Regions from separate parts of the Rhodoplanes sp. SY1 genome, predicted to be linked through region 2. Evidence: riboswitches for the same ligand, from Rfam matches in the RefSeq annotation. Region 2 holds a riboswitch; each other region holds the start of a gene.
The links. Region 2 has a riboswitch for cobalamin ahead of ABTU92_RS21085 (DUF1636 family protein). Riboswitches for the same ligand answer to the same signal wherever they lie in the genome.

Region 1 (6,901 bases), on a different contig from region 2:
TGCCGTGCAGGGCGGCGACAGCCTGATCATCTTCCCCGAGGGCCGCATCACGGTCACCGGAAGCCTGATGAAGATCTACGACGGCGCCGGCCTGATCGCCGACAAGTCCGGCGCCATGGTGGTGCCGGTGCGCATCAAGGGGCTGGAGCAGACGCCGTTCTCGCGCCTGAAGGACCATCAGGTCCGCCGCCGCTGGTTCCCCAAGATCACCATGACGATCCTGCCGCCGGTGCGCATCTCGGTTCCCGAAGAGTTGCGCGGAAAAAAGCGCCGCGTCGCCGCGGGCGCCGCGCTCTATCGCGTGATGTCGGATCTGATCTTCCGCACCACCGAGATGGACTGCACCGTGTTCGAGGCGATGGTGCATGCCGGCGAGTTCCACGGCATGAGCCGCATCGCCATCGAGGACCCGGTGTCGGGCGCCCTCACCTACAAGCGCATGCTGGTCGGCGCCGCGGTGCTCGGCCGCAAGCTCTCGGTCCATGCCGGGCCCGGCGAGTATCTCGGCGTGCTCTTGCCGAACGCCAACGGCGCCGCCGTGACGCTGCTCGGCCTGATGTGGGCCGGCCGCGTGCCGGCGATCCTCAACTTCTCGGCCGGGCCGACCAACATCCGGGCCGCCTGCAAGGCCGCCGGCCTCACCACGGTCGTCACCTCGCGCGCCTTCATCGAGAAGGGCCGGCTCGACCACGTGATCGCGGCGCTCGCGCCCGACTACCGCATCGTCTACCTCGAGGACGTGCGCCCGACCGTGACGACGCTCGACAAGCTGAAAGGCCTGCGCGAGTTCAGGACGCCGCTGGTGGCGCGGCAGCCGTCGGACCCCGCCGCCGTGCTGTTCACGTCGGGCTCGGAGGGCGTGCCGAAGGGCGTCGTGCTGTCGCACCGGAACATCCTGTCGAACGCCGCCCAGGCCAAGGCGATCGTCGACTTCGGCTACTCCGACAAGCTGTTCAACGTGCTGCCGGTGTTCCACGCCTTCGGCCTGACCGCGGGCTTCATCCTGCCGCTGGTCAACGGCGTGCACGTCTATCTCTATCCCTCGCCCCTGCACTACCGGCTGGTGCCCGAGCTGGTCTACGCGACCAACGCGACCATCATGTTCGGCACCGACACGTTCCTCAACGGTTACGCCCGCACCGCGAACCCCTACGACTTCCGCTCGCTGCGCTACATCTTCGCCGGCGCAGAGGCCGTGAAGGAGGCGACGCGCAAGACCTACATGGAGAAGTTCGGGGTGCGCATCCTGGAGGGCTACGGCGTCACCGAGGCGGCGCCCGTGATCGCGCTCAACACGCCGATGTTCAACAAGTTCGGCACGGTCGGCCGGCTCTTCCCCGGCATCGAGGCGCGGCTCGACAAGGTCGAGGGCGTCGACGAGGGCGGCCGGCTCTACATCCGCGGACCGAACGTGATGGTCGGCTACCTGAAGGTCGACAAGCCCGGCGTGATCGAACCGCCGCACGAGGGCTGGCACGACACCGGCGACATCGTGACCATCGACGCCGAGGGCTATGTGGCGATCAAGGGCCGGGCCAAGCGCTTCGCCAAGGTGGGCGGCGAGATGATCTCGCTCGCCGCCGTGGAGACGATCGCGTTCGACCTGTGGCCGGACGCGCTGCACGCCGTCGCCACCATCCCGGACGCCCGCAAGGGCGAGAAGCTGATCATGGTGACGACCCAGAAGGGCGCCACCCGTTCCGACTTCATCGCCTTCGCGAAGTCGCGCGGCGCCTCCGAGATGCTGATCCCGGCCGAGTTCGTCCATGTCGAGAAGATGCCGCTGCTCGGCTCCGGCAAGGTCGACAACCTCACCGTCGTCCAGATGGTGCGCGAGCGCGCCAAGCTGGAAGGCGCGGCGTAGCGCCACGCCGGCGCCTCCGAGACCCTCTCCCTGAGGGAGAGGGTCGGGCGTCCGCGAAGCGGACGACCGGGGTGAGGGTTTACGGCGCCAGTTGGATGCCTCGGCACCCCCTCACCCGGATCTCGCGCCTGTCGCGCGAGATCCTACCTCTCCCCGCTGGGGAGAGGTGAATCTGTCGTCTGCCCAAAGAACGACGACGATCTTTCAAAAATTCGCCCCGACGCGCAGGACGAAGGTGCGGCCGGGCTGCGGATAGGCGTTGTAGACGCCGTACTTGCTGCCGAAGCCGTCCGGATAGGGGCTGGCGACCGCGTAGTCGAAATAGTCCTCGTTCAAGAGGTTCTGCACGGCGAACGACCAGAAGTAGCGGTCCCACTCACCGGCGATCTTGGCGTCGAGGATCGTGTAGGTCGGCGTCATCGGCTGGAGATTGCGGCTGTCGTTGTCCATGCGGCGCGAGCCGACGAAGCGCACGTCGCCGGTGAACACCAGGCGGCTGTCGAGGATGTTCCAGACGACGCCGACGCCCGCCGTGTTGCGCGCGACGAGCGGCACGTCGTTGCCGGCATAGACGCCCTCCCGGAACACGGCGCGCGTATAGGCATAGCTGCCCTTCAGCCGCACCGTGTCGGAGACCCGCATGGTCGCCAGCGCCTCGGAGCCGTAGCGCCGGGTCGGATCGAGATTCACGTTGGTGGTGGTGAACGGCGAGTAGAAGATCTCGTTCTCCAGAACCATGTCGTAGATGCTCCATTGCAGGAACATCGGGCCGGCCGTCACCTTCACGCCCGCCTCCCAGTCGCGCGAGGTCTGGGTCTTCAGCGCGAAATTGCTCGGCATGCCGTAGGGCGCGCTGCCGATGCGCTCGTCGACATTCGGCACCCGGAAGCTCTGCGCGGTACGGCCGAACAGCGTGAGCTGCTGGTTGAAGCGGTGCTCGATGCCGATGTGCCAGGCGCGGTTGGTCTGGGTGTCGTCGAGCGGGTTCGCCTGCACGACGGTCGGAAAGCCGAAGTAGAGATAGCCCGGTGCCGCCGCGTTCACGGCATCGCGCGCCGACAGCGAGGTCCGCTGCACGCGCCCGCCGACCGAGACGTCGGTCGTGGAGAACAGCGTCACCGTGTTCATCGTGTAGGCGGCGAGCGAGGTCTGGTCGAGATCGTACTGGTGCAGCGGCGCCGCACCCTCCGTCAGGGCGCGCGGCGACGAATAGTCGGTGTGATAGACGTCGACGCCGCTCAGCGACTTCAGCGGCAGGCCGAACGCCGTCGTGTCGACCTTGAGGCGCGGCGTCACCGACGAGGTGACGAGCGAGGACTCGAAATAGGACGTGTCGTAGGCGGAGCCGATCTGCTGCCGGCAGGCCGAGTTGTAGACGCCCGTGAAGGTGTCGAGGCAGGACGGGAAATAGGCCGCCTGCTGCTTGCGGACCCGCACGCCGCCGTCGACGATCAGCTCGGCGCCCGGCGTCAGGTCGTAGGTCACGCCGGTGGTCGCCGTCGCCTGCTGCTGGTTGGCGAAGTCCCACGGCGTGTTGGTGCCGCGGCGGTCGGTCGCGAGCTGATTCAGGCCGAGCGTCGGGTCGACGCGGCGGCCGGCCGGAAGCCCGAGCACCTGGTCGCTCAGCGTCGTGTTCAGATAGAAGCTGCCCCAGTCGCGGGTGTAGCGATAGTCGCCGCCGGCGTTGGTCTGATGATACTGGCCGTTGTCGCGATAGCCGTCGGAGCGCACCGCATTGGCATAGAGCGCCAGCGCGTGCGGCCCGCTCGACGCGAAGGCCGTGCCCCTGCCCTCGACCTGGTTGAACGAGCCGTAGGCGACCTCGGCGCGGGCGCCGTTCGGCCGTCCGGTCGCCTTCTTGGTGACGATGTTGATGACGCCGCCGACGGCGCCGTCGCCGTACAGCACGCCGCCGGAGTTGCCGCGCGTCACCTCGATGCGCTCGACCGCGTTGATCGGCACCGAGCCCCAGTCGAAGGTCTGCAGATCGGGCAGATCGACGCGGCGTCCGTCGATCAGGATCAGCGTGTTCTGGGCGCCGGTGGCGCCGAAGCCGCGGATGTCGACGGTGGCGCGCGCCCCGTTGACGCCGCCGTAGAGGTTCGAGACCTGGACACCGGGCTCGCGGGCCAGGATGCCCGGGATGGTCTGCTCGGGCGAGCGCTCGATCTCCTCGGCCGTGATCACGGTCGTGGACGCACCCGTGATTCCGAGCGCGCCGCCGGCGCCGCCGCCGAGGCGCGTCGCGGTGACGTAGAGGTCGGGCAGCGCGGTGTCGGTCGTCGCCGGCGCCTGCTGGGCCTGCACGTCACCGGCGAGCAGCAATGCGCTGCCGAGCAACGCCGTGCTGCCGAGCAGAACGGCGAGGCCGGCGGCGCGGGCCGCCCTAGCGCGGTTCGAATGGTCGTGGGTCATTCCTGTCGTCCTTCGCGAAAGGGTCATGCGGTTCGCGTTGCATGAGCCGACGCGAAAGACGCCCGTCCGGCCGTCCCGGCCGATCGGTGTCCAAACGCTTCACGAGACGAACGAGCATAGCGGTCCCCGCGCCGGTCACGGTGTCACCGCTGCGAAAGACCGCTCCGTATGGGGCTTCCCGCCCACCGGTTGGGTGACTGTGCGGGCAGGTCTCCTGGCTCGCGGGTCGTCGCTGCATCCGGCCTTCCCGGTTTCCCAGTGGCCACGGTGGATGCGGCTCGCCGCTCACAGTTGCGGGTCCAGCCACGGCTTCACGACCCTCGCGGGGCGCGTTCCGTGTTCCCTCTTTCCTCCCGGCGGTCGCCCGCCGGGAACCAGCACACCCGCACCTTCGGTCGCCCGCGCCCCGCGCGTCAATCGTGCAGGCCCCGACCCGAGTGCATTAGCCGGAGAAGTGTTGCGCGAAGCCCACACCCGGAAGAGTCATTCCGGGGCGTGTGCCGTGAGGCGCACGAACCCGGAATCCAACCAAGTCCTTCGGATTCGCCCGCTGGATTCCGGGTTCGCACCTTCGGTGCGCCCCGGAATGACGGCGTCCGGAGCATCCTGGAACACGGGTCTTCAGTCCTCGGCGTCGTCCGCCTTGGTCTCCGCCAGGAGCCAGCCGAGATAGGCCTGGTCGACGCTCTCGATCGGCAGCACCAGGATGGCCGGCGTCGTGTAGGAATGGCGCGCCTTGACGGCGGCCCGCACCGCCTCGGCGCGCGACGCCCGGGTCTTGATCAGCATCACGACCTCCTCGCCGCGCTCGATCGCGCCCTCCCAGCGATAGAGCGAGACCATGCCGGGCAGGATGTTGACGCAGGCGGCGAGCCGCGCCTCGACCAGCGCGCGTCCGGTCTCCTCCGCCTCGACAAGCCCCGGAAAGGTCGTATAGACGAACACCACCCGTTCCATCGCCACTCCTTCGCGTCGGCGGCGGTGCGGCGCCGGTATCGCACGAACCACCGAACGATCCGCCGCACGAGCCGCGCATGACCCATCTGCCTGCCGAGATCGAGCGGATCGCCTTCGTGGCGAGCCAGACCCCCGAGGCGACGGCGGCCCTCGCCCGGTTGACCCAGCGCTACGGCAATGTCGATCCGCACGAGGCCGACGTCATCGTCGCGCTCGGCGGCGACGGCCTGATGCTCAAGACCCTGCACGTCTTCATGAGCACCGGCAAGCCGATCTACGGCATGCATCGCGGCACCGTCGGCTTCCTGATGAACGAGTATCACGAGCACGGGCTGAAGGAGCGCCTGCACGACGCCGAGGCGACCGTGATCCACCCGCTGCTGATGCGCGCCCTCGACGTCGACGGAGGCGGCCACGAGCACCGCGCCATCAACGAGGTGTCGCTGTTCCGCCAGACCTACCAGGCGGCGCGGCTCGACGTGATGGTGGACGGCAAGATGCGGCTGCGCGAGCTCACGGCCGACGGCATCATGGTGGCGACGCCGGCCGGCTCGACGGCCTACAATCTTTCGACCGGCGGACCGATCATCCCGATCGGCTCGCCGCTGCTCGCACTGACCCCGATCAGCGCGTTCCGGCCGCGGCGCTGGCGCGGCGCGCTCCTGCCCGACAGCGCCGTGGTGACGATCGAGGTGCTGGAGGCCGACAAGCGGCCGGTCGCCGCCGTCGCCGATCACGACGAGGTGCGCTCGGTCAAGCACGTCGAGATCCGCATGGACCACGCGATCGAGATGCTGATGCTGTTCGACCCCGGCCACAATCTCGACGAGCGCATCCTGCGCGAGCAGTTCAGCCATTGAGGCGACGAGCTCCGTCATTCCGGGGCGCGCCCAAGGCGCGAACCCGGAATCCAGTGGCATGCACGGACTGCGGGGCTGGATTCCGGGTTCGCCGCTGCGCGGCGCCCCGGAATGACGTGCTCTGATATCGACAACCGAATGGCGTCCGCCCCCGCCCGGTTAACCTAAACCCTTCCTTAAAGCTTCGCGGGCAGGATCGAGCCTGATCCTTCAGGCATCGTGTCAGTCTCGCGTGAGCCATGGTCCGCATCGACTTCAACCGGCTGCGGTTTCTTCTGATCGACGACAACGCGCACATGCGTCGCATCCTGCGCACGCTGCTGCACGGCTTCGGCTCCCGCGAGGTCTACGAGGCCGAGGACGGCGCCGCCGGCCTCGAGGCGTTCACGCACAACATTCCGGACATCGTGATCACCGACTGGGCGATGCCGATCTTCGACGGGCTCGAGCTCACCCAGATGATCCGCCAGCCGGGCGCCAACGCCAACCCGTTCGTGCCGATCATCATGCTGACCGGCCATTCCGAGAAGAAGCGCGTGATGGCGGCGCGCGACTGCGGCGTGACGGAATTCCTGGTCAAGCCGATCTCGGCCAACGCGCTCTACCAGCGCATCTTGACCGTGGTCGTGAATCCGCGTCCCTTCATCAAGACCAAGACCTTCTTCGGCCCCGACCGGCGACGCCTGGTGAACCCGAACTATGTCGGCGTCGAGCGCCGCAAGGGCACGGCGAAGGCCGAGATCATCCCGCAGCAGGCGCTGCTGGAGCGGGTGAAGATCACCGAGTGAACAGGGTGACCCGATGA
Region 2 (6,901 bases):
GTCGAGCCTCACCACGGCCTCCTGCGGGCTCGTGTCGTCGGTGATGCCGGTGTCGTGGTTGAGCCCTGTCTCTTTCGCGGCGGCGACGATGTCCTTCGCCAGCCGCTCGCGGCGGCGCGGGTCGAGCCCGTCGGCGTTGGAGTACTCGTCGAGCAGCCGTTCGACCGTGTGCAGGCGCTCCGGCACGGCGCTCTGCCGTTGCGGCGGCGTCATGTGGCCGATCGTGACGGCGCCGAGCCGCCGCTTGGCGGTGGCCGCCTCGCCCGGATCGTTGACGATGAACGGATAGACCACCGGCGTGGCCCCGAGCAGCACGTCGGGCCAGCAGGCCCCGGACAGCGCCACCGCCTTGCCGGGCAGCCATTCGAGCGTGCCGTGCGCGCCCATGTGGACGAGCGCGTCGATATTGCAGACTTGGCGCAGCCACAGATGGAAGGCGACGAAGCCGTGCCGCGGTGCGCGGCGTGCGTCGTGATACTCGGCCGCCCGCGCGGCGCGGCTGCCGCGCTCGGGCTGCGCCGCGACGATCACGTTGCCGCAGCGGATGGCGCGGAAGTGAAACCGGCCGTCGCGCACCGAAGGGTCATCTGCGGGAGCGCCCCACTGCGCGATCAGTTCCGAGCGCAGCGCCGGGTCGAGGTCCTGCAGTGCGGCCTCGTAGTCGGCGAGCGGCCACGCGTTCTCCTCCGCCAGCAGACGCGTGATCAGCGTCGCGTGATCAGGCGGCGCATCCGCGACCGCGTAGCCTGAGCCGGCCAGCGTGGACAAGAGTGCGACGGCGCTCTCCGGCGCGTCGAGGCCGACCGCATGGGCGATCTGGTCGTCGCGGCCCGGATAGGCGGACAGCACCAGCGCGAGCTTTCGCTCCGCGCGCGCCGTGCGGCGCAGCCGCGCCAGTGCCTGCGCGCGTGCCGCGACCGCGGCGACGCGCTCGCCGTGCGGCGCGTGGACGACGCGGGCGAAGCCGAGATCGGGATCGACCGGCTCGGGCTCCTTGAACGAGACGACGCCGGAGAACACGCGGCCGTCGACCTCCGGCAGCACCACATGGATGGCGAGGTCGGACGGCGACAGCCCACGCTCCGACGTCGCCCACGCCTTCTGCGACGATCCGGCCAGCGCCACCTGCAGCACCGGCGCATCGGCCGCGTCGAACGACCCGCCGTCGGCGTCGCGGGCCGAGAAGGCGGTGGCGTTGACGATCACGTCGGGTCTTATGCGCGCGAGCTGATCACGCAGCCAGGCGCGCGTCTCCGGCTCCTTCAGGCTGCCGACGAAGACGCCGACCGGCGTCAAGCCGCGCGCCTTCAACGCTGCAGTCAGCGCCTCGACGGGCGCCGTGTCGGCCGCCGCCAGGATGGCGCGATAGAACACGACGAGCGCGCGCGGCGCGTCGCCCTCGTTCGGCGCGTCGACCGGACACGCCGAGAGATCGCCGGGGAAGAAACCGTGGCGGGGCAGGGCGCGCACGCCGAGGATCGGCACGGCCCACAGGCCCGACGCGAGCGCGAGCTGGGCGAGCGCGCCTTGCGCGGCGCGCGCCCCGCCGGTGTCGCACAGCGCCTGCAGGCGGCGCAGCGTCGAGACCGGCACGTTGGAGGCCTCGTCGAGCCGCGGGTCGGCGCGGCCGTCGCCCGGAACGATGGCCAGCGCGATGTTGTTCCGCGCCGCCACGGCCCGCAGCTCCTCGATGCCGTAGCGCCAGTAGTCGAGCCCGCCCAAGAGCCTGATCAGGATGCCCTTGGCGTGCGACAGCGTCTTCTCGATGTAGAGATCGACCGAGAGGGGATGCTGCAGCCGCGCCAGATTGGCGAGACGCAGGCTCGGCAGATCGTCGCGACCGGCCCGCCAGCCGGCCGCGAAGGCGCCGAGGTCGCTGTCCGCGAACGACAGGACGACGAGATCGGCGGGCGCGTGACCGAGATCCTCGGCCGCTGCCGCCTCCTCGAGGCCGTGCGTCTCGCGGAACAGGATGTGCATGGTCAGGCCGGCTCGCGCTGCAGGGCCGTCGTGACGGCGGCGTGGTCGAAGCCCTTCTGGCCGATGACGACGAGGCGCGAGACGCGCGGCTCGTCGGCGGCCCATGGCCGGTCGAACTGCGCCCGCACCCGGGTGCCGACGCCCTGCACCAGCAGCCGCATCGGCTTGCCGCGCACCGCGACGTAGCCCTTGGCGCGCAGCACGCCGTGATCGCGGGCGATGGCCTCGACCTTGGCCACCACCTCGGGGATGGCGGCGTGGTCCGGCAGCGTCACCACGATGGTCTCGAAGTCGTCGTGGTCGTGCTCGCCGTGCTCCTCGTGATGGCTCGGGCGGGCGGCGAGATCGTCCTCCGCGGCGGCGCCGAGCCCGAGCACGACGCGCGGGTCGACGCGGCCCTCCTGTGTCTCGATCACCGGAATCTTTCGCGGCATCTCGGCCTGCACGGTGTCGCGCGCCGCGGCCAGTGCCTGCCCGTCGACGAGATCGATCTTGTTGAGGATGACGATGTCGGCGCAGGCGACCTGATCCTCGAACACCTCGCCGAGCGGCGTGTCGTGGTCGATCGTCTCGTCGCCGGCGCGCTGTGCCGCGACGGCGGCGAGGTCGGGGGCGAACCGCCCGTCCGCCACCGCCTCGGCGTCGGCGACCGCGATCACGCCATCGACCGTGATGCGGGTGCGCAGATCGGGCCACTCGAACGCCTTGAGGAGCGGCTTCGGCAGCGCGAGGCCGGAGGTCTCGATCAGGATGTGCTCGGGCGGCTGCGGGCGGGCGAGCAGGGCCTGGATGGTCGGCACGAACTCGTCCGCCACGGTGCAGCACAGGCAGCCATTGGTCAGCTCGACGATCGCGTCCTCGGGGCAGCTCGGGTCGGCGCAACCTTTCAGAATGTCGCCGTCGATGCCGACATCGCCGAACTCGTTGACCAGCACGGCGAGCCGGCGGCCGCCCGGGTTCTCCATCAGGTGGCGCACCAGGCTGGTCTTGCCGGCCCCCAGGAAGCCCGTGACGATGGTGACGGGGATTTTTTCGAGCGACATTTTCAAGGCTCCTGCGTGGCGGCGGGCAGCGGCGGGATGCGGGCGACCACGCCCTTGCGGAGTATTTCCGGGCGCTCGCGCCAGGGCACCAGCCCGTCGGTGGTCGCAGCGTAGCGGGCGGCGCCAGAGAGAATCTCGTCGGCCTGCTCCGGCGCGAGGCCGCCATAGACGTAGCTCCAGCGGCCGGGACCCGCGACGGCGACCGAGCAGGCCCGGTTGCAGTTCGACAGGCACTCGGTCGGCACGATCGTCACGTCCTGGGCGGCGTGGCGCTGCTGGGCCGCGACCAGGGTGTCGTGGAGGAGGCGGCCCGAGCGCACCTCCTCGTCGGCAGAGAGCCGGCAGGTGACGCAGACGTAGAGGTTCACCGGGCCAGGCGGGATTGGTGAAGGGGCCGAAGGCTCCACGGGGGTCATGAATCGCTCATCGACGACGGGAGACGAATCCCCCGAGACGTGCGGCGAGCGGACCTGCACTCCGTTCGGCCGACATTCGCTCCGGAACACCCCGCCCGGAACGGCGTCAGTGGCAGGCGACGGCAGGTCTCCTGGCTCGCGGGTCACCGCCGGCACCGCCTTCCCGGGGAACGCCCCCAGTGGCTTCGGTGCAGGCTCGCCGCTCACAGTTGCGGGGGCAGCTCCGGCACGGCGCCGAGCCGGCCTCCCGCCTCGCGGGTGTCCCGGCTCGCCGCCTCCGATATTCCCTCTTGTCCGACCCGCAAGGCGTTTCGCGACATACGAAAACCTCCCGGCGGGCGGGACACCGTCGGCGCGAGGATCTGTGCGGCGGAAGTGCCGCCCTGTCAATCCGGCGGTTGCCCGAGCCGGCGCCCTGTGGTCCTGTCGCCATCCCCCGACGAGGACGCCCATGACCGCTCCAGAGACCGAGACCGACGAGGCCGCGCGCCATCGTGCCAAGATGGAGAAGCGCAAGGCCCTTCAGGACGCCGAGATCGCCTCCAAGACGGTCGAGAAGGGGTTGCTGCTCGTTCACACCGGCACTGGAAAAGGCAAGTCGACGGCCGCCTTCGGGCTGGCGCTGCGGTTGCTCGGCCACGGCGGGCGGGTCGGCGTCGTCCAGTTCATCAAGAGCCGGCCGACCGGCGAGAAGACGGCCCTGGAGGTGTTCGGCGACCGTGTCGTCTGGCACACGGCCGGCGAGGGCTTCACCTGGGAGACCCAGGACAAGGCGCGCGACATGGCGGCCTGCCGGGCCGCCTGGGAGACCGCCAAGGCGCTGATGGACGACCCGGCGTTCGGCCTGGTCATTCTCGACGAGCTCAACATCGCGCTGCGCTACGACTACCTGCCGGTCGAGGAGGTGGTGGCGACGCTCGCGGCGCGCCGGGGCGATCTCCACGTCGCCGTCACGGGCCGCAACGCCAAGCCGGCCCTGGTCGAGGCTGCCGACCTCGTCACCGACATGACGATGGTCAAGCACCACTTCAAGGCCGGCGTGAAGACCCAGGCCGGCATCGAGTATTGAGCGTGACGACTCGGCTGTCCGGTCGTCATTCCGGGGCGCGCCGAAGGCGCGAGCCCGGAATCCAGCCGCGACCGGAGCGCTCGGGACTGGATTCCGGGTCCGGCGCTGCGCGCCGTCCCGGAATGACCGTTCCCACGAGCAGCCCGTAGAAAGCGCATGACCGCCCGCACCCTCATGTTCCAGGGCACCGGCTCGGACGTCGGCAAGTCGCTGATCGTCGCCGGGCTGGCCCGGCTGCTGACCCGTCGCGGGCTGCGGGTGCGGCCGTTCAAGCCGCAGAACATGTCGAACAACGCGGCCGTCACGGCCGACGGCGGCGAAATCGGCCGCGCCCAGGCTCTTCAGGCGCGGGCGGCGCGGGTCGCGCCGTCTGTGCACATGAACCCGGTGCTCTTGAAGCCGCAGAGCGAGACGGGCGCCCAGATCGTCGTCCAGGGCCGCGTCTTCGGCACCGCGCGCGCAAAAGACTACCAGTCGCGAAAGGCCGCGCTGCTGCCGCATGTGCTGGACAGCTTTTCGAGATTGCGCGGCGAGGCCGACATCGTGCTCGTCGAAGGCGCGGGCTCCGCCTCCGAGGTGAACCTGCGGGCGAACGACATCGCCAACATGGGCTTCGCCCGCGCCGCCGACGTGCCCGTCGTGCTGATCGGCGATATCGACCGCGGCGGCGTGATCGCCAGCCTGGTCGGCACCGCGGCCGTGGTCGAGCCCGAGGATGCGGCGCTGATCCGCGGCTTTCTCGTCAACAAGATGCGGGGCGACCCGTCGCTGTTCGCCGCTGGCATGGCGGTCATCGCTAAAAAGACCGGATGGGTGCCGCTCGGCTTGGTGCCGCATTTTCATGACGCCCACCGGCTGCCCGCCGAGGACATTTATGGGCTCGAGGCCGGGCCCGCGGCTGCGTCCTCCGCCAAGTCAGGCAAGGTGCGCATCGCCGTGCCGGTGCTGCCGTCGATCTCCAATTTCGACGACTTCGACCCGCTGCGGCTCGAGCCCGCCGTCGACCTCGTGCTCCTGAGGAACGGCGCGCCGCTGCCGGCCGACACCGACCTGGTGATCCTGCCGGGCGCGAAGACGACGATCCGCGATCTCGCGGCGCTGCGCGCGGTCGGCTGGGACGTCGACATTCTCGCGCATGTCCGTCGCGGCGGCCGGGTGCTCGGCCTGTGCGGCGGCTATCAGATGCTCGGCCGCGAGATCGCCGATCCGGACGGCGTCGAGGGACCGCCCGGCACGGCGGCCGGGCTCGGGCTGCTCGACGTGATCACGACGTTGACCGGCGACAAGTCGCTGGTCGCGGTGACGGGCCGCACCGTCGAAGACGGCGTGCCGCTCTCCGGCTACGAGATGCATATGGGCCGCACGACGGGTTCCGGCACGGCGCGGCCGCTGGTGCGGCTCGACGATCCGCAGGGCGACGCGCAGGATGGCGGCCGCGACGACGGCGCCGTCTCGCCGGACGGCCGCGTCGCCGGAACCTACGTCCACGGATTCTTCGCCGACGATCGCCAGCGCGCCGCCTGGCTCTCTCGCCTCGGCGCGCCCGTCGCGGAGCAGGGCGGCCTCGCCTACGAGGCGATGGTCGACGAGACCCTCGATGCGCTGGCGTCGCATCTCGAGGCGCATGTCGACATCGAGGCCCTGCTCGGGCTCGCGCGCTGATTTACCGATGCTCGGGCTCGTGCCCCGGACAAGGCGCGGCAGGCCGCAGGCCTGATGCGCCGCAGAGCCGGGGCCCAGGGGCGGCACGACGCGCGGCACGATCGGCGCTTCGGCTGATCGCCCCTGGGTCCCGGTTCGCGGCGCGGCGCGCCGCGCCCGGGACACGAGACCTCGGCCGAGGCAGCTCTCACGACCCCGGTCAGCTCTTCCGCCAGCTCCGCGCGACAAGCGCCAACACAGCCTCGCGGGTCTTCGGCAGCGGGTCGGTCGCGCCGAGAATGCCGGCCTCGCGGGCCGCGAGGCCCAGCGACAGGAGGAACGGCGACTCCAGCCCGGCCGCCGCCATGGCGGCGCGGTCGGCGAGAACCTCCTCGGCCGGCCCTTGGCGGAGCACCTTCCCGTCGGCGAACAGCGCGACGTCGTCGGCGAGCCGGTAGGCGAGGTCGACGTCGTGGGTCGCGAGCACCAGCGTCGCCCCGTCGGTGTGCAGCGCCTGCAGCGCGGCCAGGAGGCCGTCGCGCCCGGCGCGGTCGAGGCCCGAGGTCGGCTCGTCGAGCAGCAGCACCTCGGGCCGCATGGAGACGGCGCCGGCGATGGCGACGCGCTTCTTCTGGCCGAACGACAGCATGTGGGTCGGCCGTTCGGCGAGGTCGCCGATCCCCATCACGTGTAGCGCGTCGGCGACGCGTCGGCGCACCGCGTCGTCGGCGAGCCCGAGATTGAGCGGCCCG
Region 3 (6,901 bases), on a different contig from region 2:
CTCGCCACCGACTTGGTGCCGCGACGAAGCGCGCCGGCCGCCCAATAGGCGTCGTGCCGGGCCTGCCACAGCCGGGTGCGGTCCTCGGGCCGGGTCGCCCAGTCGAACGGCCCGCCGCCGTGCTCCTGCGCGATGTCGCCGAACTGCGCCGCCTGCTCGGCGACGCCGGCCTCGCTGCCGTGGAACTCGACCAGCAGCAGCGGGACCTCCGGCAGGTCGAGCTTCGAGTAGGCGTTGACGGCCTTCACCTGGAGCTGATCGAGCAGCTCGATGCGGGCGACCGGGATGCCGGTCTGGATCGTCGTGATCACTGTGTTGCAGGCCGCCTCGACGGTCGGGAACGGGCAGATGCCGCCGGCGATCGCCTCCGGGATGCCGTGCAGCTTCAGGGTCAGCTCGGTGATGATGCCGAGCGTTCCCTCCGAGCCGACGAACAGCCGGGTGAGGTCGTAGCCGGCGGCCGACTTCTTGGCCCGCGTGCCGGTGGTCATCAGCTCCCCGTTGGCCAGCACCACCTTCAGGGCGAGGGTGACGTCCTTCATGGTGCCGTAGCGCACCGCGTTGGTGCCCGAGCAGCGGGTCGCCGCCATGCCGCCGAGCGCCGCGTCGGCGCCGGGATCGAGCGGGAAGAAGAGGCCCTGGTCGCGCAGATACTCGTTGAGCTGCTTGCGGGTGACGCCGGGCTCGACCACCACGTCGAGATCCTCGGCATGGACGGCCAGCACCTTGTTCATGTCGCGGGTGTCGACGCAGATGCCGCCGAACGGCGCGTTGACCTGGCCTTCCAGCGACGTGCCGGTGCCGAACGGGACGATCGGAACGCCGGCGGCCGCGCAGATGCGCACGATCTTTTGAACATCGGCCGTGCATTGCGGAAACACGACGGCATCGGGCGCCTCGCTGGGCAGCCAGCTCGCCATGTTGCCGTGCTGCTCGCGGGTGGCCGCCGCCGTGGTGAGGAGGCTCGGGCCGAATTCCTGCGCCAGCGTGGCGATCACGGACTCGACGGCGGAACGCGACGGCCGGACCGAAGCCGGCGCCGCGGCCGGGTGGGCAAGCGAAGTCATGGACGGTCAAACGCCTTTTCGGGTGTGCGGTGCAGCGTCGCAAAGCGGACACGGGCTCGCGACTTCGTCATGATTCGCTGCCATACTGGATTTATGAACATCATGCTCGACCATGCCGACCTGAAGCCGGTGTTCTTCGCTCCGTTCGTCTCGTCCGTCATGCGGGTCGAGCCGGACTGGATCGACTACAACGGCCACCTCAACATGGCCTATTACAACGTGCTGTTCGATCGCGCCGCCGACGAGGTCCTGGCGCTGATCGGCGCCGGCACCGACTATGTCGACCGGCAGCGCCATTCGTATTACACGGCCGAGACCCACGTGCGCTACCTGCGGGAGCTGAAGGCCTCCGACGCGGTGCGCGCAACCTTCCAGCTCCTCGACCACGACGCCAAGCGGCTGCACTATTTCGAGCAGCTTTTCCACGCCGACGAAGGCTGGATGGCCGCCACCCTGGAGGTGATGGCCCTGCACGTCGACATGGACGCGGCCCGCGCCGCCCCGGCCCCGCCCCTGATCGCCGCCCGCCTCGCCGAGATGAAGGCCTCGCACGCCATGCTGCCCCGCCCCGAGGCGGCCGGCCGCCGCGTCGCCATGCCGGCGCGGGTGTAGGCGCAGAGGACTACTCGCCGTCCGACGTTCGCCGCGTCGTTACCTCTCCCCGCGTGCGGGGAGAGGTCGACATTCGCGCGCCCAGCGCGGATGTCGGGTGAGGGGGCGTCGCCGCGAGTCTCTGCTTTGCGGAAGCGCCCCCTCACCCGTCTCGCCGCTGCGCGGCGAGCCAACCTCTCCCTGCGCGCGGGGAGAGGGAACCCTCCCGGTGCCGCCAGCCTGCATCGAGCCGTTCTTGTGCCGGGCAACCCGCCGTGGTTTAACGCCGATGTCGTCGGTGCCTCCACCCGGAGGTGAAACGGGAACACGGTAAGGACGTCCTCCGATCCGGACACGTTCGAAACCGCGGCTGCCCCCGCAACTGTGAGCGGAGCTCCTCGTCCGAACGCCACTGGCCGCTGCGGCCGGGAAGGCGGACGAGACCTGATCCGCGAGCCAGGAGACCGGCCGGCGACAGGCACGTTCGGTCGACGGTGGGTCGACGGAGGATTCCCCTTGAAGCTGTCCGCCGCGGCCCGCTCCGCCGTCGCCGACCCGCTCGCGCAGCGGGACCGCTCGCGCGACATGGTACGTGAAAACACCGCCCGCGACGCATCCCGCCGTCGGGCATTGGTGATCCTCACGCTGTCGGCGCTGGTCGCCGTGCTGGTGCTGCTGTCGCTCGGTCTCGGCTCGGTGCGGCTGTCGCCCACCGAGGTCGCGACCGCGCTGTTCGGCGGCGGCAGCGAGGAGAGCCGCATCATCGTCCAGGAGATCCGGCTGCCGCGGGCGATCCTCGGCGTCGCGGTCGGCGCCGTGCTGGGCCTCGCCGGCGCCGCCCTGCAGGGGTTGCTGCGCAACCCGCTCGCCGCGCCGGAGCTGTTCGGTGCGCCCCAGGCGGCGGCCTTCGGGGCCGTGCTGGTGATCGCCACCGGGCTCGCCGACGTGCTCTCCTTCGCGCTGCCGCTCGCCGCCATCGCGGCCGCCTTCGTCTCGGTGTTCGTGCTGCTGGCCGTCGCCGGCCGCAATGCGAGCCTGCTGCTGCTGATCCTCGCCGGGCTCGCGCTCTCCGCGCTGGCCGGGGCCGGCACGGCGCTGACCATGAATCTGGCGAAAAATCCGTTCGCGGCGTTGGAGATCTCGTTCTGGCTGCTCGGCTCGCTGGAGGACCGCAGCATGCGCCACGTGGCACTGGCGCTGCCCTTCGTGCTCGCCGGCGGCGCGCTCCTGCTGTCGCAGCGCCACGCCTTCCGGGTGCTGAGCCTCGGCGAGGAGACGGCCGCGAGCCTCGGTGTCGACGTCGCCCGCACGCGGCTTCTCGTGATTCTCGGCGTGGCGCTCGGGGTCGGCGGCTCGGTCGCGGTGTCGGGCACGATCGGCTTCATCGGCCTCGTCGGGCCGCATCTCGCCCGCCCGCTGGTCGGCCCCGATCCGGCCCGCCTGCTGGTGCCCAGCGCGCTGCTGGGCGCCGCGCTGCTCACCGCCGCCGACATCGCGGTGCGGCTGCTGCCGGCCACCACCAGCGTGCGGGTCGGCGTGCTCACCGCGCTGATCGGCGTGCCGTTCTTCCTGTGGCTGATCGTGCGCGAGCGGCGCTCGCTCGGCGGAGGCGTGTCGTGACCGCGCCCTATCTGGTCGCCGAGGAACTGACGGTCGCGGTCGGCGGACGCGACGTGATCACGACCCTGTCGGTGGCGTTGCCGCGCGGACAGCTCGTCGCCCTGGTCGGCCCCAACGGTGCCGGCAAGACGACGCTGTTGCGCGGGCTCGCCGGCCTCGTGGCCTCGCGCGGGGAGCTGACGGTCGGCGGCGAGGCCGTGGCGTCGCTGGCGCCACGTGAGAGAGCGAAAAGGTTCGCGTACCTGCCGCAGGGGCACGTGGTGCACTGGCCGCTGCCGGTGCGCGACGTGGTCGCGCTCGGTCGTTATCCGCACGGCGCCGTCGATCCGGCGCGACTGTCGCGCGGCGACGCCGAGGCGGTGGCCCGCGCCATGCGGATCGCCGATCTCGACGCGCTCGCCGACCGTCCCGTCACCGCATTGTCCGGCGGCGAGAAGAGCCGCGTCGCGCTCGCCCGCATGCTGGCCGTCGAGGCGCCCGTGGTGCTGGCCGACGAGCCGGTCGCCTCGCTCGATCCCTATTATCAGCTCGAGGTGCTCGGCCTTCTGCAGCGCACCGCGCGCGCCGGCGCGCTCGTCCTCGTCGTGACGCACGATCTCGGCCTCGCGGCCCGCTTCGCCGACCGCGTGCTAGTGCTCGCCGCTGGCCGCCTGGTGATCGACGGCGCGCCCGAGGCGGCGCTCGGCGAAGGCCCGCTCGCCGACGTCTTCCGCATCACGGCCTGGCGCGGCGGCGCCGCCGACCAGCCGGTCGTGGTGCCATGGTCGGCGGTGTGATGCTGCTGCTCGGACATCGGCGCATGACTGCGTGGCTTTCCCCCCACCCCCGGCGCGCTCCGCGCGCCAAAGCCCTCCCCGCCATTCGCAAGGGCGAATGGGGGGAGGGGAGTCGATCGATCTCGACGGTCATCGGGCTGGGCGCCTCGGCTCCCCTCCTCCCATGTGCGCCAGCACATGGCGGGGAGGGGTCGGGGGTGGGGGGCCTGCAGCGTCTCCACAGCCTCCGTCGTTCATGGTCCGGAGCGGGTCTCGCAGCCTCGCTCCTCCTCGTCGCCCTCGTGCCGGCCGCCGCCGAGCCGCCGAAAAAAATCGTCTCCCTCAATCTGTGCACCGATCAGCTGCTGCTCAGCCTGGCCGATCCTGATCAGATCGCGGGCCTGAGCCCCTATGCGCGTGATCCGACACTGTCCTGGGCGGCCGCCGAGGCGGCGCGGTTCCCGATGATGTCGGGCGGCGCCGAGGATGCGATGATGCTCAAGCCCGATCTCGTCGTCGCCGGCCGCTTCGAGCGGCGGGCGACCCGCGAGCTCTTGGCGCGGCGCGGCCTGAGGGTCGCCGACTTCGACATCGTCCGCTCGATCGACGAGGCGAAGCGGCAGATCGCCCGGATGGGCGCGCTCGTCGGGCATCCGGAGCGTGCGGAGGCCCGGATCGCGGCGATCGACGCGGCGGTGGTGCGGCTGCGCGCGGTCGCGACCCGCAAGGGGCTGCGCGTGCTCGCGGTGTCGCGCCGCGGCTGGATTCCCGGCGCCGACAGTCTCACGAGCTCGCTCCTGGCGGAGGCAGGGCTGATCAATGCGGCATCCGAGATGGGCATCGCCACGGGCGGATTCGCGACGCTCGAGCAGATCGTCGCGACCAAGCCCGACCTCGTGCTGGTCGCCTCGGACCTGACGACGGCCGAGGACCAGGGCCAGGCCTTTCTGCTGCATCCGGCGCTGCAGCGCCTCTATCCGCCGGAGAAGCGCATCGTCATCCCCGAGATGCTGACGATCTGCGGCGGCCCGATGCTGGCGGCGGGGCTCGATCGTCTCGCCGAGGCGCTGGCGCGTGACGCGCCCGGCCACGACTCGCGCGTCGCGCCCTGATCAGCTCTCGCGGGCGTCGACGGAGGGTGGCGTCAGCGTCGCCCAGCCCGAGTCGGCCGCCGGCGGCAGCGCCTCCTGCGTGGCTTTGTCGCGAAGCATGTGCGCCTTGGCGATCATGTGGGCCGAGACCGGCGCCGTCATGAACAGGAACAGCGCGATCAAGAGCTCGTGGAACGACAGGGCGTCGTGCTGCAGGTCGAACCACAGCATCGAGGCGATCAGCATCGCGCCGATGCCGAGCGTCGTCGCCTTGGTGGGCGCGTGCAGGCGGCGCATCAGGTCGGGCAGCGTCGCGAGACCGAGCGAGCCGACGAACAGGAAGACGGTGCCGACCAGAATCAGGCCGGTGACGACGATCTCGGACGCGGTGATCTGTGACAGGTCCATCGCGGGGCTCACTCGATCACGTTGCCGCGCAGCAGGTACTTGCAGAACGCCACGGTGGTGAGAAAGCCGACCATGGCGAACAGCAGCGCCGCCTCGAAATAGATCGCGGTGCCGTACCACACCCCCATCACGACGATCAGGGCGATGGCGTTGATCACCATGGTGTCGAGCGCCAGGATGCGATCGAGCACGTCCGGGCCGACGACGAGGCGGTACAGATTGAGCAATGCCGCGACGGCGATCGCCGCGAGCGCGATCATGCAGGCGATCTCGATCAGTCCGGTCATTCGAAGATCTCCTTCAGGCGGCGCTCGTAGCGGGTCTTGATCTGCTGCACCACGGCGTCCGGATCGGCGGCGTCCAGGCAATGCACGAGGATGCTGCGGCCGTCGGCGGAGAGGTCCGCCGAGACGGTGCCGGGCGTCATGGTGATGGTGCCGGCCAGCATCGTGATCGCTTCAGGCGTCTTCAGCGCGAGCGGCACCGTGACGAACACGGACTGCAGCGAGGCGCCGCGCCGGAACAGGATCAGCCGCGCCACCTCGATGTTGGAGACGACGATGTCCCAGGCGACCACGCCGATATAGGCCGCGATGGTGAGCGGGCGCTTGATCCTCGGCCGCTCCGGCCACCAGCAGGCCGTCCAGGCGGGAATCGCGAGGCCGAGCGCCGCGCCGAGCACGATGTTCCCGACCGAGATGTCGTTGGCGAGCCCGATCCAGACGATCGCGACGACGACGCTGAGCATCGGGTGCGGCAGCAGCCGTTCCCGCGTGGAGCGCGCGCTCATGGCCCGACCTCCCCGTCGGCGACGGCCGCGGCGGTGCGGGCCGGGAGCACGGCCCGGCGATAGGCAGCGGTGTCGAAGAGCTGCGCTGTCGTCGCCTCGAGCTCCGACGTCAGCGGGCCGGCGAACACGGACAGCAGCGCCGTGGCGGCGAGCAGCGCCGCGCAGATCGCGACGGCGAGGCGCGGCGGCGCCGCGGGGCGGTGATGCGCGCCGGGCTCGGCGTCGCCGTCGGGCCGCGCCGGAAGCGCCTTCCAGAACACGGTGCTGCCGGCGCGGGCGAAGCCGAGAATCACGATCAGGCTGGTGGCGAGCAGCACGGTCCACACCACGGCCGCGCCGGGCGCCGCCCCGCTCGCGTCGAGGATCAAGAGCTTGCCGAGGAAGCCGGAGAGCGGCGGCATGCCGGTGACGGCGATCGCGGCAGCGAAGAACAGGCCGGCGAGGAGCGCGGCCGCCGGCAGCGGCGGCGTCGCGGCGATACGGTCGACGGCGCGCCCGCGCAGCGGGCCGAGAAGGTCGACCAGCAGGAACAGCGCGGCGCCCGCGATCGTCGAGTGGACCAGATAATAGAGCCCGGCC

Region 1: linked by a shared signal. The riboswitch ahead of ABTU92_RS16855 (TonB-dependent receptor) and the one ahead of ABTU92_RS21085 (DUF1636 family protein) in region 2 are both predicted to bind cobalamin.
Region 3: linked by a shared signal. The riboswitch ahead of ABTU92_RS17990 (FecCD family ABC transporter permease) and the one ahead of ABTU92_RS21085 (DUF1636 family protein) in region 2 are both predicted to bind cobalamin.

The regions. Positions count from the first base shown of each region.
Region 1 is NZ_JBEOMB010000061.1:7,435-14,335, reverse strand. It holds gene ABTU92_RS16860 (acyl-[ACP]--phospholipid O-acyltransferase) at 1-1,864, shown strand, start outside; gene ABTU92_RS16855 (TonB-dependent receptor) at 2,069-4,279, opposite strand; cobalamin riboswitch at 4,466-4,673, opposite strand; gene cutA (divalent-cation tolerance protein CutA) at 4,901-5,236, opposite strand; gene ABTU92_RS16845 (NAD kinase) at 5,314-6,096, shown strand; gene ABTU92_RS16840 (response regulator) at 6,336-6,884, shown strand; gene ABTU92_RS16835 (Hpt domain-containing protein) at 6,898-6,901, shown strand, end outside.
Region 2 is NZ_JBEOMB010000089.1:6,079-12,979, reverse strand. It holds gene cobN (cobaltochelatase subunit CobN) at 1-1,980, opposite strand, end outside; gene cobW (cobalamin biosynthesis protein CobW) at 1,983-3,023, opposite strand; gene ABTU92_RS21085 (DUF1636 family protein) at 3,026-3,439, opposite strand; cobalamin riboswitch at 3,543-3,766, opposite strand; gene cobO (cob(I)yrinic acid a,c-diamide adenosyltransferase) at 3,891-4,508, shown strand; gene ABTU92_RS21075 (cobyric acid synthase) at 4,665-6,170, shown strand; gene ABTU92_RS21070 (energy-coupling factor ABC transporter ATP-binding protein) at 6,370-6,901, opposite strand, start outside.
Region 3 is NZ_JBEOMB010000064.1:109,776-116,676, reverse strand. It holds gene ABTU92_RS18000 (FAD-linked oxidase C-terminal domain-containing protein) at 1-1,067, opposite strand, end outside; gene ABTU92_RS17995 (thioesterase family protein) at 1,170-1,679, shown strand; cobalamin riboswitch at 1,938-2,146, shown strand; gene ABTU92_RS17990 (FecCD family ABC transporter permease) at 2,244-3,278, shown strand; gene ABTU92_RS17985 (ABC transporter ATP-binding protein) at 3,275-4,054, shown strand; gene ABTU92_RS17980 (ABC transporter substrate-binding protein) at 4,336-5,145, shown strand; gene ABTU92_RS17975 (Na+/H+ antiporter subunit G) at 5,146-5,532, opposite strand; gene ABTU92_RS17970 (K+/H+ antiporter subunit F) at 5,541-5,810, opposite strand; gene ABTU92_RS17965 (Na+/H+ antiporter subunit E) at 5,816-6,322, opposite strand; gene ABTU92_RS17960 (monovalent cation/H+ antiporter subunit D) at 6,319-6,901, opposite strand, start outside.